DNA from 2 places in the Proteus sp. CA142267 genome. Region 1 is predicted to be linked to the other one. Evidence: predicted binding sites of a transcription regulator. Region 1 holds the regulator's gene; the other holds the start of a gene.
What was found. The regulator PurR, encoded in region 1, represses purine synthesis genes. The targets are predictions, from matches to a motif close to CANGCAAACGTTTGCNTG.
Positions count from the first base shown of each region.

Region 2: the regulator PurR is predicted to act here: its motif matches at 1,927-1,944, upstream of purT (formate-dependent phosphoribosylglycinamide formyltransferase).

Region 1 covers NZ_QPMG01000004.1:83,010-90,971, reverse strand. The annotation lists gene cfa (cyclopropane fatty acyl phospholipid synthase) at 1-236, opposite strand, end outside; gene punC (purine nucleoside transporter PunC) at 542-1,759, opposite strand; gene punR (DNA-binding transcriptional activator PunR) at 1,878-2,780, shown strand; gene purR (HTH-type transcriptional repressor PurR) at 2,807-3,832, opposite strand; gene sodB (superoxide dismutase [Fe]) at 4,322-4,900, opposite strand; gene C0T34_RS09070 (hypothetical protein) at 5,275-5,634, shown strand; gene C0T34_RS09065 (hypothetical protein) at 5,715-6,218, shown strand; gene C0T34_RS09060 (sulfite exporter TauE/SafE family protein) at 6,405-7,220, opposite strand; gene C0T34_RS09055 (hypothetical protein) at 7,778-7,962, shown strand, end outside.
Region 2 covers NZ_QPMG01000001.1:1,175,525-1,183,486, forward strand. The annotation lists gene C0T34_RS05415 (substrate-binding domain-containing protein) at 1-691, shown strand, start outside; gene purT (formate-dependent phosphoribosylglycinamide formyltransferase) at 707-1,894, opposite strand; gene rarD (EamA family transporter RarD) at 2,020-2,931, opposite strand; gene C0T34_RS05430 (aminoimidazole riboside kinase) at 3,167-4,114, opposite strand; gene C0T34_RS05435 (glycoside hydrolase family 32 protein) at 4,388-5,854, shown strand; gene C0T34_RS05440 (LacI family DNA-binding transcriptional regulator) at 5,884-6,879, opposite strand; gene C0T34_RS05445 (LuxR C-terminal-related transcriptional regulator) at 7,348-7,962, shown strand, end outside.

The sequences.
Region 1 (7,962 bases):
TTATGAAAGAATATATCCAGTCGCTCACAATCCCACCAACCATCCATATAGCTTTCACCGAGACCTAATGAGCCTTGTTGCAATACTCTTTTATAAAAATTTTGATTATGAACCTGAATATCATAAGGTTCTGAACCATTAACTCGAATATCAGCGTGAGTTAGTAGCTCTGTAGCAATCCTTTCGTAAGGATCATTGGAGGTCTTTCGGCCTTCTTCTACACAAGATGTACTCATATACTCTCCGGCGTAAACTAAGCGGGTTTTGAGACATAAACTAAGAAAGGGTGTGTGCAGATTGACAGTATTAAAATGGTATCGTGTTCAATATGGGTTGAACGAATAGAATTAATAAGACAACTAATCTGACATAATCAGCTAATAATCTGTTTAAGGCCTCAAAATCCGAAAGAAAAATAGATAAAACGCTATTACAGCGTATGGACAAGTATAGAGACGTAGAATATTTTTCTCTAGAAAAGAAAAAGGCTATTTTTTATAAAATAGCCTTTTTAAGATAATTCTTAAAAGAATGAGTGCGATTATTCTGCGGTTTGAACTGTGTGTTTGGTAACAGATTTATTACGCTGAATAAAGTAGCCAACTGCCATTGGAATTGCTGTTAACGCCATAATTGCTGTGGTGTTAATCAGAGGTTGTTGGCTAATAAATGCAGATACGATAAAACTTGCTAAGCTACAAAGACCCAATTGAAGCGCATTTTGTAACGCAGCTGCTTTACCACTAATTTCAGGATAAGCAGATAGAGCATTAGATACTGCAATTGGATAAGATGCACCATTCATTGCAGCCATAATACAGAACGGAATTAAAATAGTTGTCAATGTTGGTTCCGTAAATTTAGCAACAAGGTATAACGCAGTCATACTGACAGCATAACCAATTAATAACAGTGGTAGCAGTGTTTTACCTGTCATTTTTGACAGTAAAATACGACAACCATAACCACCGACCATAAAGGCAATAGTTTGTGGAATATAACTTAAACCGATATCCTGTGGAGAGTAGCCCATCTTTTCAAGAATGATTGGTGAGCCAGCTAACCAAGCAAAGAAACCTGCACTACAAGAAGCGTAAACTAATACGTTACCTGTGTAGAGAGGAGATTTTAGTAAAGTTATAAATGATGCAGAAGATTGGTTTGCATCTGTAACTGATTTTTGTTTAATGTTTTTTAGCATTAGTGTCGGTAACATAAGAACTAACGTTACGGCCATTAACAGCATAAAAATCATACGCCAGCCACCGTGATTTAATAACGATGCACCGATTAAAGGCGCAAGTGCTGGTGATAATGCAACCAGTGGCATAATTAAAGCAAAAACGTGTTGGGCGCGAGATTCATCAAAACGGTCGATGACAAGAGCTTGCCAAATAACAGCAGCAGAGCAGACGCCGAAAGCTTGTAGGAAGCGCATAGCAAGTAAGCCAGTTGCACTTTCAACCCATAGCATACCAAGGCAGCCTAAAGAGAAAAGACTTAAACCAATAAGAAGAATAGGTTTACGACCGACTTTGTCAGAAAGTGGTCCCCAAAGTAACTGAGCAACAGCAAAGCCAAATAAAAAGATACTTAAGCTATTACTAATAGCACCTTCGCTGATAGAGAGCTCACGTTGCATCATACCAAATGCAGGTAAGTACATATCAATAGCTAAGTAACCTAGCATACTCAAACCAGCTAGGTACACCATAAAGCTCATAGGTGTTTTTGATTGTGTGGATGTTTTAGAATTCATTTTATTTTCTATGCTATGTGATGTAGAACATTTTATGTATTGTAACTAAGACCTATTTTACTTGTGAAACGGGAATATTTGGTTAATGCTGTGAAAAATTTTCAAAGGAATAAACTCTATGTGGTCAGAATACTCTTTAGAAGTTGTTGATGCAGTCGCAAGAACAGGAAGTTTTAGCTCAGCTGCTCAAGAATTGCACAGAGTGCCATCCGCCGTTAGTTACACTGTTCGGCAATTAGAGGAATGGCTTGCCGTTCCTCTGTTTGAGCGCCGTCATCGTGATGTAGAATTAACCGACGCAGGTAAAATTTTCATCAAAGAAGCACGATCTGTTATCAAAAAAATGAATGACACTCGGCATCTTTGTCAACAAGTTTCTAATGGATGGCGCGGTCAATTTAGTATAGCAGTTGATGGCATTGTTAAACCTGAAAGAACACAACAACTTATTCTCGATTTCTACCGCCATTTTCCAGATATAGAACTGTATGTCTACCCTGAAGTATTTAATGGCGTATGGGACTCCTTAGTTAATGGTCGTGTTGATTTAGCCATTGGTGCAACAAGAGCCTCACCAATCGGTGAACGTTATAGTTTTAGAGATATGGGATTTATGCCTTGGCGCTGCGTTTGCCATGTTGATCACCCTTTAGCGAAAGCACCGCATCCATTAACGGATGATGAAATGCGACCTTATCCAAGTTTATGCTTAGAGGATACCTCACGCAGCTTACCAAAACGTGACACTTGGGCACTCAATAATCAGCGTAGAATGGTTGTTCCGACATGGGATATGGGGCTTGAGTGCTTGTTAGCGGGATTATGCGTTGGAATGGTGCCTTGGCATCGTGCTGAGCCTTTAATTGAACAAGGTAAGTTGGTAACTTTACAACTGGCACAACCATTGCCAGACAGCCCATGCTGCCTGACGTGGGTCGATAAAAGTGAATCACCCGCTTTGACATGGTTGTTAGATTATCTTGGAGATAGCCAAACCTTAAATGAGGAATGGCTTCGCTAGAAATCCGATAGCTAAATAAATATGAATTAGCGACGATAGTCGATAAAAGGACCGTCAGCAACTGAACGTCGCTCAACTAATCGTGGATGAACTTCGATTGTTTGAGCGTCTTCGCGTTTATTGACGATACGATCAAGCAGCATCGATAATGCCATTTGACCTAGACGTTCTTTTGGCTGGTGGACGGTTGTTAGTGCAGGTGTAAAATAGCGTGCATTACGAATATTGTCATAGCCAACAATAGAAATATCTAAAGGAACACGCAGGCCAAGTTCATCCGCAGCACAAATTGCCCCCATCGCCATCACATCACCACCACAAAAGACAGCAGTCGGTCGATGTTTTTGGTTTAGCATTTGGTACATGGCTTTATAGCCAGATTCTGGTTCAAAGTCGCCTTGTACAATCCATTCGTCTTTGACAGTTATTTTGGCTTCTTCCATGGCTTTTAAGAAACCTTGTAAGCGACCACCACCTGTATTACGTTCTAATGGGCCTGGGATAATACCAATATCACGATGACCTCGCTCAATAAGGTAACGACCTGCAATATAACCACCATGGAAAGCGTTATCGATAATGGTATCTGTAAAGTCGCCACGCGCTTTACCCCAATCCATGACAACCATTGGAATATTACGATAGCCTTCTAAAAGAGTAAGAAGGTGATCGGGATATTCAGAACACATGACTAATAATCCATCAACACGTTTTTGTGCCAGCATCGCTAAATAGGCTTTTTGTTTATCAAGGTTATTATGTGAATTACATAAAATCAGTGTGTAGCCTTTGCTATAACAACTATTTTCAACAGCTTCAATCACTTCAGCAAAGTAAGGAGCTTCACTGGACGTGGCTAACAGGCCAATAGATTTGGTGTGATTGACTTTTAAACTACGCGCAACGGCACTAGGCGAATAATTTAACTCTTTTATAGCGGCCCAAACTGCTGCCCGTGTGTTCTCAGCAACAAAACGTGTTTTGTTGATCACATGAGAAACAGTCGTGGTTGATACGCCTGCGCGTTTTGCCACGTCTTTTATTGTTGCCATGGTGTGGAAAACTCCTGACCTTCATTGGTCTCTTTTATCTAATTTTATGGTTTAACTGCCAGTATAGTCATACATAGGGCAAACACTGGCAATAATTTAGCGATTAGCTGTGAATTTTGTATGATCTAGCTCAAAAGTGAAAGTATTAATCAATGTTATAAATTGTGCACTGGTCGCTATTTTAGCAAATTTTGATATGTGATAATAATTAACCATGACAAGGTTATGGTTAAAAAAGTGTATTATAATCATTTTGAGGGAGAAATAGATGGATACGGATCTGAAATTTGGTTTGAGTACAGCAGTAGCAGCGCTTGTTATGATTGTTTTATTTTCGACTATGTTGTTCTAATCACTGCTTTATAGAATATCCGATCAATTTAAATAATAGATTATCGAATATCTGAATATAACAAAGGGCTCAAGGCCCTTTGTTATTTTGTCACCAAAAATGAATCTCAATCACTCACCTTTGATTATTAAGCTCAATTAAGCAAGGTTAGCTTCAACAAATGACCAGTTAACCAGTGCCCAGAACTCTTCTAAATATTTAACGCGCGCATTGCGGTAGTCGATGTAGTAAGCATGTTCCCATACGTCTACTGTTAACAGTGGTTTGTCTGCCCCTGAAACTGGAGTTGCAGCATTAGAGGTGTTAACAATTGCAACTGAACCGTCAGCTTTTTTAACTAACCAAGTCCAACCTGAACCGAAGTTCTTAGCTGCAGCATCATTAAATTGCTTTTTGAACTCTTCAAAAGAGCCAAATGCTTTGTTGATAGCATCAGCAATTTTACCTGTTGGTGTACCACCTGCATTTGGTGCTAAGCAGTTCCAGTAGAAAGTGTGGTTCCATACTTGAGCAGCATTATTAAAGATACCGCCATCAGTAGATTTGATGATTTCTTCTAAAGATTTGCTTTCTAAATCAGTACCTTTAACCAGATTATTTAAATTGGTTACATAAGTCTGGTGGTGTTTGCCGTAGTGATATTCTAAAGTTTCTTTAGAGATGTGTGGCTCAAGAGCATCTAACGCATAAGGTAATTTTGGTAATTCGAAAGACATTGCGTACTCCTTTAAACTATCTATTTCGGGTTTTGTGCCTGAAATCATTCAATCAAAATCATTTGAATTGATAGAATGAGGCAAATGAATCACTAAGTTGTTACTATTTTGCTAATTATTTTAACAAAAATCTGCTGAAATAACAGCTAAATATCTTTTATCTATAGTTATAAGCCATATAGATTAATTATATTAATAAGAGTATATCCGTCTTGCCTGTACGTAAAGTAGCAAAAGTGCATTTGTAAGAAGAGATGTAAAAATGAAGGGGAGTATGAATTTTATTCTATTTATGTGATTTAATGAAATTTGTATATTTATTGTAGCAACCGTATTTTATATTGAAATTATACAAATAGAGTGTAGGAGTTAAAATGAGTTATAATATTGCACTATTTGATTTTCCCATTCCGAATGATTTTGAAAAGGCGTGTAAATACTTCGAAAAATATGAAGATGAAGATATTCAGGAATTAAGCCCGTCAATGTTGTTTTTTTATCAAGAAATTTCTCATCTATATCCGTGCCTTTGCGAATTACCTGATGATGACATAGATGATAGTGTGTGGTGTGATGGGCCTTTAATTAATAACTTTATGACTAAAATCCCAGTTATTGGTTTTGTTTACTCTAAAGTAGATGAGGCTCTTCCTGTAGTTATTAAATTAGCAAATAAAATGGGAATTTCAGTCCTTGATTGGCAGCAAGGAACGGTATTTAATGCTAAACAATAAAAATGATATTTAAGATGATATAAGGATTGATTTAAATTTTCCGACAATAGTTTAAGTTTTTTCAAGGGAGTGATAAAAGTATGCATGGAAGTATTATTTTTAAGTCTTTTTCTATAAAAAGTTTAGTTCAGTGTCTATTTCTGCTTATTTTTTGTAGCGTACTAAATGGCTGTAGCATGTTCTATGGTATTGCATGCAGTACCAGTATTTTATTTACACCGTCAGAATCACAAGAAAAAATCTATATGCCAGAAGCTGTTGTTAATCAAGATTATGATCAACAGATTGAAATTGGTGTATTTTCTGGTTTAGCTCCATATTATATTGTGGAAAGTCCTGAATGGGTTACTGTGACATTTATGGTAAAAAATAAAGATGGGGTGTGGCTTTCTCTTATTACACATGAAAATTGGCAAAAGCATGTCATGCATCAAGAAGAGCGCCCTATCATTTTTGCTCGTTTACAAGGAACAGCACCTAAAAGTGGCAATGCACGGATAAAAATAAAAGCCACAGTAGGGCGTACTATGTGTGGCACAACGGAGCCTGTTTTTGCTTTACAAGTCAAAGTGAGAAAAGAATAAAGCTATCCGTGATACTTAAATATTATTATTTTAATTAGGTGAAGATTATCTAATAAGACTCACCCATTTTATTTTATCTCTAAATACTCTAATTTACTAAAATCTAACATTATTATAAATGTTAGATTTTAGTGTTACTTGTTTGTATAGAATAATTTAACGGAATATAATTTTCAACTCACGAGCTTATCCTGTAATAAGCGTATACATCATTTTCACAACAACTAAGAATAGGAATAATGCAAATATTTGGCGAACTCTAGGAATTGGTAGGCGATAAGCAACTTTTACACCGACAGGTGCGAAGAGTATGCTGGTAATGCTTATTCCGATAAAGGCAGGTAAATAGATAAAGCCGAAGTAATAGTCGTCAATATTTGTTTGATTCCAACCATAGATAATACCCATGATTGTGCCTATAGAAGCAATGATGACGCCAATCATTGAAGAGGTTGCAATACATTTACGTGTATTAAATCCCCAGTGACTTAAAAGAGGAATGGTGATAGTACCACCAGCGATACCGATAAAACTGGATATAAAACCAATTAAAGAACCACCACTTGTTAACGCTGGTTTTGAAACAATAGGATCTTTCACATTTTCAATGCGTTCCGCTTCTTTCTTTTTAGTTAATAAACCATAGATGGTATATACCATGAAAATACAGAACACGATTTGTAATATCGTGTTTGACATTTTTTGTACCAGAAATGTCCCCACAAGCATACCAATGATAGTGCCGAGAGATAATAGAGGGAATTGCTGCCATAAAATGGCTTTATGTTTGTTATGGGAATACGCTGAAGATGCTGTGGAAAATATAATGACAGAGAATGAGGTAGATAAGGCAATTTTCATTACCATATCTGTTGGGATAGCTTGTTGACTGACTACATACATAACCACCGGAACAATGATTGCACCGCCTCCTATGCCAAGTAGTCCAGCAAAAAAGCCAGTGATACATCCCACTAAAAGAAACAGTAAAATCATGTCCATAGTTAATACTCATCAGGGTTTATAACAAACCCATTTATATACATTATATCCTTTTAAGAAGGTAGCGTTTTATCTTAATGTATAGATTATGAAATTTAATGTGTTTATTTTGATATGAAAAGTGTTATTTCTTCTCTTGTTACCTCTTTAATATTAAAGAATATATAGCTAAATATAATTCAAATAAAGAAAAATATTAAATATTTAATCTTGAATTTTATAATAAATTCTATTTTTAAACTACAGGATAAAAATAATAATATTAATTCCATAGGTAAAATAAATCGAAATATGACTATCTTGTTTTTATTTATTTATTTATTTATTTATGTAAGTCTAGGGTGGAAAGATTTTTCTTATTTAAAATAAGATAACGAAAAGTTATATTACTATTTTTATGATCTATACTGTCAGATCGAAATATTAAGCGATTTAGAAAGGGTCATACATTTATCCATAATGTTGGCAAGGGCGTTGTTTTATTTAATTAAAATAGATTTTTATCTTATTGGATTTATATTTTATCTATCTTTTTTTGACTTTATAAAGGAATTTGTATGAAGAAGACGGTGTTATTACTATCTATGATCACATTATTATCAGGGTGTAAAATAAACGAGGCTATTCGTTCAGTTAATAGTGCTGTAAACCAAATCGTTCCATCAATGGAATCTCCAGTAACTGAAGCGACTTATGCGGGAATATGTAAGGATTTTAGTGATAATGAGATTGCAGCGAAGAA
Region 2 (7,962 bases), on a different contig from region 1:
TGCTTTTATTGAGCATCATCAGCAAAAAACAGGCGAGAAGTGGACACTTACATTTGGACCTGCTGGGCTTTTGCGCCAACGCATTGAACAAGGGGAAACCTGTCATTTATTTCTTTCTGCTGATGAAAATAATGCAAAGCAATTAATCGATAAAAGTTTCGCACTACAATATGCTCCTTTTATTGCCAATCAGCTTTGTATTACAACTCGTCGTAATGATGTGAATGAAGAAGATAACTGGCTTAGTGTATTATCAAATACTACATTAAAATTAGGGATATCCACACCCAAAGCAGATCCATCAGGGGATTATAGTTGGCAACTATTTGATAATATCGCGCAGATTGACCCAAAGTTAAGCCAGGCATTAAAAATGCGAGCACTCTCTTTGGTTGGGGGTGAGCATTCACTTACCATTCCTCAAGGTAGAATGGCTGCACATTATTTAATTGCCACACACCAAGCGGACGCGTTTATTGGTTACCAGCACTACCAAACACAATTAAGCCAATTTCCTGAATTAAAGATCTTCGATATTCCAAAACCCTTTAATGTTATCGCGCACTATTGTGCGACGCTTATTCATTCTCAGGCTTATAGTTTATATCAGGAGATATTATCTCCTTATACTAAAGCGTATTTTATTAAAGCTGGATTTTTACCGCTAAGTTCCCATCTTAGCGGTAAGTAACCTTATGTTATATCGCTATTTTTTGGCATCATTTACAATGATAGCGTTAGCACCTGCGTTTGCTTCATCTAATGCATGTTTTATTGTATCAGCATGGGCAAGTACGACACCTAAACGGCGAGTGCCGGCAATTTCAGGTTTAGCAAAAAGGCGAATTTGACGATCCGCCTTCAACGCTTTTTCAATACCAGAATAAACGATATTTGTACTATAAAGCTCCGGTAAAATAACAGCTGATGCACAAGGGCCTAATTGGCGAATACCACCAATGGGATAACCTAAAAAAGCACGGACATGAAGCGCGAACTCGGATAAGTCTTGAGAGATTAATGTTACGAGCCCTGTATCATGAGGACGAGGAGAGACTTCATTAAAGAATACCTCATCACCTTGAACAAATAACTCAACACCAAATAAGCCATAGCCCCCTAAGTTCTCAACCACTTTACTCGCAATATGTTCTGCTTTAGCAAGTGCGATATCACTCATTTTTTGAGGCTGCCACGAACTTCGGTAATCCCCTTTTTCTTGTCGATGACCAATAGGGGCACAAAAATGGATACCATCAACAGCATGAATAGTCAGTAAAGTGATCTCAAAATCAAACGGGATCATTTTTTCAACAATAACGCGTCCTTTTCCTGCTCTCCCCCCCTCTTGCGAGTAAGTCCAAGCCTGAGCCAAATCGTTTTCATTACGAATAACACTTTGCCCTTTTCCGGATGAACTCATGACGGGTTTTACAATACAAGGGAAGCCTATTTCTAAAGCGGCTTTTTTAAAACTCACTTCATCATCAACAAATTGATAGTTTGATGTAGATAAATGTAATGTTTCTGAGGCTAATCGACGGATCCCTTCTCTATCCATAGTCAGCTTTACCGCACGGGCGCAAGGAACAATTTTTTGTCCTGCCTGCTCTAATTCAACCAGTAACGTTGTTGCAATAGCTTCAATTTCTGGAACGATAAAATCAGGTTGCTCTTGTTCAATAACTTGCTTTAATGCATCACTATCAAGCATATTTATAACATGATAGCGATGAGCAACATGCATAGCAGGGGCATTTAGATAGCGATCAACAGCAATCACTTCAATGCCTAAGCGTTGGCATTCAATCGCGACTTCTTTGCCTAATTCACCAGCACCTAATAACATCACTTTTGTTGCATTTGCCGTAAGAGCCGTACCCAGCACTGTCATTTTTTATCCTCACCATTAATAAAAACCACAATCACGCAAACGATTGCTTTTCATATAGCATAGCGGATTTAGCTTGATAGAAAAATAGCCAGACAAAAAAATAATCAAACAAGGAAATAAAACAATTACACCGTTTGGCTACGTTTTCCTTTTTGGATTTTTAGATAATTCAGGCGTTTTCGGATAAGTGCTAAGATACAGCATAAAAGCCCTAACCAAATTAAAGAGAAACTCACACCTTTTACTTCATCAAAAGCTTCATGGAATAAGAAAACAGCCAGTAAAAATTGAATAGTAGGCTCAATATATTGTGCTAATCCAATTACAGTTAATGTGGTTCGTTTGACTGCTGCGGTAAAGAACAATAACGGAAGTATCGTGACTGGTGCGGTTAGAATATAATAAAAACGAGTCAGATTATCTTCAGAAGGTAGTGCACTTTTATCTGTTATAAACAACCAAATAGTGGCACCTATTGCTAATGGCATTAACCAAAGTGTTTCCATAAATAAAGAGGTGATCACATCAAAACGAATAAACTTACGGATTAAGCCATATACAGCAAATGCTCCCCCCATCATGATAGCCAATACAGGTAATTCACCGTACATCCACAATTGATAGCCCACACCCGCACAAATTAAGGTAACAGCCCATTTTTCTGCTGAATTAAGCTTTTCTTTAAGAAATATCACACCTAATAAAATAGAGAAAAGAGGATTAATAAAATACCCCAAGCTCGCTTCTAATACTTGTTGATGTGTTAACGCATAAGTAAACGTACACCAAGATACAGCCATAGCCATTGAGCTAAATAGACACATAAAAACAGAGCGCTTATCTTGTAAAACCGCGCGCCATCGTGTTCTATTTTTAATAAAGAGTCGTACGAGTAATAAAAGAGGGATAGACCAGATCAAACGCTGAGCCAACATCTCTAATGGTTGTGCTCCGGGTAACAGCCGATAAAACAGAGGGGTTATTCCCCAAAGAATATAAGAAAAAATGGCTAATATCGCGCCCGATTGAGCCCACATTTAATGTTCCATCAATAAAAGTGAATAAGATTTAATATCATACGCTTAAAACAGACAGAACAATATGATCAGCATCGCTGATTGATTGATCAAACATCAATACAACCAAATAGACGGGATAAAAAAAATCTCCATAATAACCACTCCGAGAAAAGTAGTTATAAATGGAGAATAGGAAAATACCATTAAGGGAAAACCGTGGTAAAAACCACAACCAGAAAAAATGGGTAAATTGTTAGAAAATCTCCCTAACATGTAAAGGTGGCTGTTGCTGAACAAAATCATGTAATTTTTTACGACTTGGTGCCGCAGCTATCGCCCCTTTTTGAGTGGTGGCTAAAGCACCACAAGCTGCTGCTTGCGTCACTATTTTTGATAGGTATTGTTCATCTTCAGCAAAACCATATTCCGCAAGCGCTGCTAACAAACCTGACATAAAGGCATCACCGGCACCTGTTGTATCAATGCATTCAACAGTAAAGGCACTAAATGCGACTTGAGTATTTGGCGTTAAAACTAAACAACCTTTAGAACCTTGAGTGATCACTTTTAAACGAGCGGGATAATTTTCTAATTTTTTAAGTGCATTATTCAATGTCACTTCTTGTGTCATCCACGTGAGCTCATCTTCTGATAATTTTAATATGTCTGCTTTATGCGCATAATTATCGATAATTTCACGCATTTCTTCATGATCACGCCACATTTGAGGTCGTAAATTAATATCAAAACTCAATAGTGAATCACTTTCTTTAATGCTTTTGATTGCACAATCTAAGGTCGAGCGACAAATAGGATTCACCAATGCTAAGGAGCAAAAATGCAAAATATCTTTTTCGAATGCAGGTAAAGATTTTTCTGTTAAAAATTGATCAGCAGACTCTGCAACTAAGAAAGTAAAATCACGCTCACCATTTTCTTGTAAAGAGACAAGTACAGTACTGGTACGGTGAAACTCATCAAATTCCATTGCACGAGTATCGACACCCAGATCAAACAGTGTTTTTTGCATAAAATGGCCGAACGCATCTTCACCTACACGTCCAATAAAACCACTTTGTTGACCAAGCTTGGCAACGCCTGCAGCAACATTGACTGGCGCACCACCAGCACATGCTTCATATTGCATGTTTTGCAATGGGATCAAGTCAACAACAGCGTCACCTAAAGACCAGACTTTCATAATCTCTCCTGAAGATAAGCAATTATTTTTATTAACTATATTCTGTTTTTATGGCTATTCATAACGAATAAATAAAGATATTGCTCGTAAATCCACACTGATAACGTTAACATAATGAGATAATATGATAAAGTCAATCTCATACATCGTATTTTTTTCACTCGAAATGTTATCGTTAACAATAAGAGTAATAGTGTGATTACATCTGTTCTTTACCCTTTTTATGCTCTTAAAAACACACTAATAACTCTGAAATATAATAAGGATAATGATATGAAACACCGCTTAGAACAATCAACAAAAGCCTTAAATACTTTGATTGAAAAACGAGGCAATAAATTTTATCCCCAGTTTCATTTGGCTGCACCAGCGGGTTGGTTAAATGATCCTAATGGTCTTATTTATCATGATGGTTTATATCATGCCTTTTATCAGCACCACCCTTATTCTCAAGATTGGGGGCCAATGCATTGGGGGCATGCCACTAGTACGGATATGATCCACTGGCAACACCAACCTATTGCGTTAGCACCAGGGGATGACTATGACAAAAGTGGTTGTTTCTCAGGATCAGCAATTAGTCATGAAGGCAAACTCTATCTTTTCTATACAGGACACAACTGGTTAGCAGACGAAGGTGATGATAGCCAAATCTATGAAGCGCAATGTGTTGCTATCAGTGAAGATGGCATTCATTTTGAGAAAAAAGGGATCGTTTTAGAACCCCCTAAAGGCTATATGCATTTTCGTGATCCTAAAGTTTGGTATCAAGAAGGCAAATGGTGGATGGTTGTTGGTGCTCGTGATGAAAAAGATCAAGGACAAGTTCTGCTCTTTTCTAGCGACGCCTTATTTGTGGAAGGTCAGCAGTGGAGCAACGATTACACTGTTTTAGGAAAAACGGATGATAAAAATGTCTATATGTGGGAGTGCCCTGATTTCTTCCCTATTAGCCAAGAAAACGAATTTGCAATCGTCTTCTCACCACAAGGAAAACGAGCCGAAGGATATCAATATCGCAATCTCTTTCAATCTGGTGCGCTAATTGGCCAGTGGGCGCCAAACCAACTCTTTAAACCACAAGGGCATTTTATTGAACTTGATAATGGTCATGACTATTATGCGCCACAATCATTTATGACACCTGATGGTCGTCGCGTTTCTATGGGATGGATGGATATGTGGAATTCACCCATGCCTTCAAAATCTGAATTTTGGTCTGGCTGTTTTACACTCCCTCGTGAAATCACTTTTGATAAATCCAAAAATCGCTTACGCATGATCCCCGTTAAAGAAGTCGAATCATTGCGCCAAGAAAAACAGACTATCCAGCCATTAACTCTCAGTAATCAATCCATAGAGCTAATCAATAACACTTCTGCGATCGAACTCAACTTAACATTATCTTTAGACAGCCTCGCTGAAAAGTTTGGCCTATGGCTAGGCGAAGGGCTTGAGCTCTTTGTTGATAATCAATCACACCGTTTAGTTCTTAATCGTCATTATCCTCAGTACAATATAAGTGGCGCTCGAAGTATTCCATTACCTGAAGGTTGTGAATTGAATTTACGTATTTTCATTGATCGCTCATCAATTGAAATCTTTGTAAACAAAGGCGAATTCACTTTTAGTAGCCGATATTATGATCAACAAGATATTCAAACTTTACGTCTTTTCGCCATTAATGGTGATGTAACACTGATTAATGGTGAATATTGGCAGTTAAATAGTATTTACTGATATTGATAAGATAAGTAAGACGTGAGTCTTTAAATAGACTCACGTTCAACTAATTGGCAAGGTACGTGTACCGTATCTCTATGGTTCCGTTCTTGAATGATATGCAACGTTGCTTCTTTACCTAATTCATAATGAGGCAATTGTACCGTTGTTAATGGCGGATAAAATAACTCTCCTGTACCAATCATATTGTCGTATCCCAAAACAGCCACTTGCTCTGGAATGCGTACCCCCATAGAAAGTAAAACTTGATACGCTAGAAATGCAATACGGTCATTACCACAAATGAGAATATCAAAATCTGCTTTTTGATGAATACAATGCTTTTTCAATATTTCAATCACATCACGGTAATGTTCATCTCCAAACATCATCGTATATTGTTGCAGATCCACCAATGGTAGCCCAGCCTCATGCCAAGCATCTTCAACAGCTTTACGGCGAATAGGGCCTGCTACAGACTCTTCAGGTATATAGAAGCACAAAGGGCGGCGATACCCTTTTTCGATGACTTTTTTCATCGCAAAATACTGCCCATGATAATCATCGGGAATATAAGTAGGAAAAGCGTGCGTTTTATCCAAACAGTTTGCTAACACTAAATTCTTATCAAGCAACTTTTCATGCACGGTGATTTCACGCAAACCCATCGTGGTATAAATAATACCATCTGGACGTTGAGCCAAAAGTTGCCAAATGGCATTTTCATAACAATCTTGTGCAGTCAAATTGACAACAAATGAACTCCAGCCAAATTCTCTTGCAGTTTGTTCTATGGATAAAATCATTTCCACAGAAAATGGTGTCGTTGCGGTATCAATTGCCAGAACACCGATTGATGATACTTTTGTTCCTTGACCACGAATTTTTCGTGCAGAATAATCTGGAACATAATTAAGTTGATCAATCGCATTTTGGACTTGTTTCAGTGTTTCTGGTTTTAATAACTCAGGGTTATTAATCGCTCTTGAGACTGTCATCAAAGAAACGGATGCAAGTCGAGCTACATCTTTCAGTGACGCCATAGCATTGGCTCGATTGGTTTATTAAAAAAGATCAATAGAAATAAAGTGCTATTTTACAAGAAGTAAAGTCAAAAAGCCACAAAGGGAATTGTATTGTAACTAAATGCGACTATTAATTACCTCATAAAAAGACACCTAAATATATTATTTTTTTACTTATTAAATGAGTTTAATATAGTTAAAATCACTTACGAGAAAAAACTTAGTTACAATTAATAATAGTTATCTCCTTCCTTCATTATAGAAATAAATTATTCTTATCTATAAAATACAAATATTGAAACAAAACAAAGTTCTGATATTTTATCTATAATATAATACAGAAGTATTAATCATTTTTAATTTGATATATTCTAAATATGGCTCCGTTGCGTGAATGTCACCCTACACAAAAAAACTTATAAATTAGTCAAATTTCGTTACTCATTCACTTTTAGTGAAAGAGCAGAGTAAAACCAGGAGCAACATATGGAATCAATAATCCACTTAATCACTTTTGAAGATGACAGTACAAAAGTTCAGCTTAAAGCCGTTCTTTCTTCTTTAGCGGCTAATGTGAAAACCTATTCAAATGAACAGGCTTTCTTGAAATACTATTTTTCATCGACAAAAGGGGCTCATAAAGAGTGCATCATAATTAATACAAAAAGCAGTGCTGCGCCATCAATTGCACTGATTAAAGAACTCAACAAATTGAGAAACATCATCCCTGTTATTATTATTTCAGGGGATAGTTCCATTGAGAGTTGTCGTAACGCATTTAAATCAGGGGCTTTTGAATATTTAACTCGCCCTCTAAATGTAAATGAACTTCTTAATATTGTCTCGGAATCTTTCCTACATTATGAAAGCGAAGTTGAGCAATTCCGAACATATATCTCTCTAAAAGATAAATTTGGTAAGTTATCTAATAGAGAAAAAGAGGTTATGGAGATGATCCTTGAGGGAAATACGAGCAAAGAAGCAGCAGAAAAACTTTCTCTATCGCCTCGTACCGTTGAAGTACATCGTTCAAATATGTATACAAAATTGAAAATAAGATCACTACCACAATTAGTTCAAGAATATGATTTCTTTAAGAAA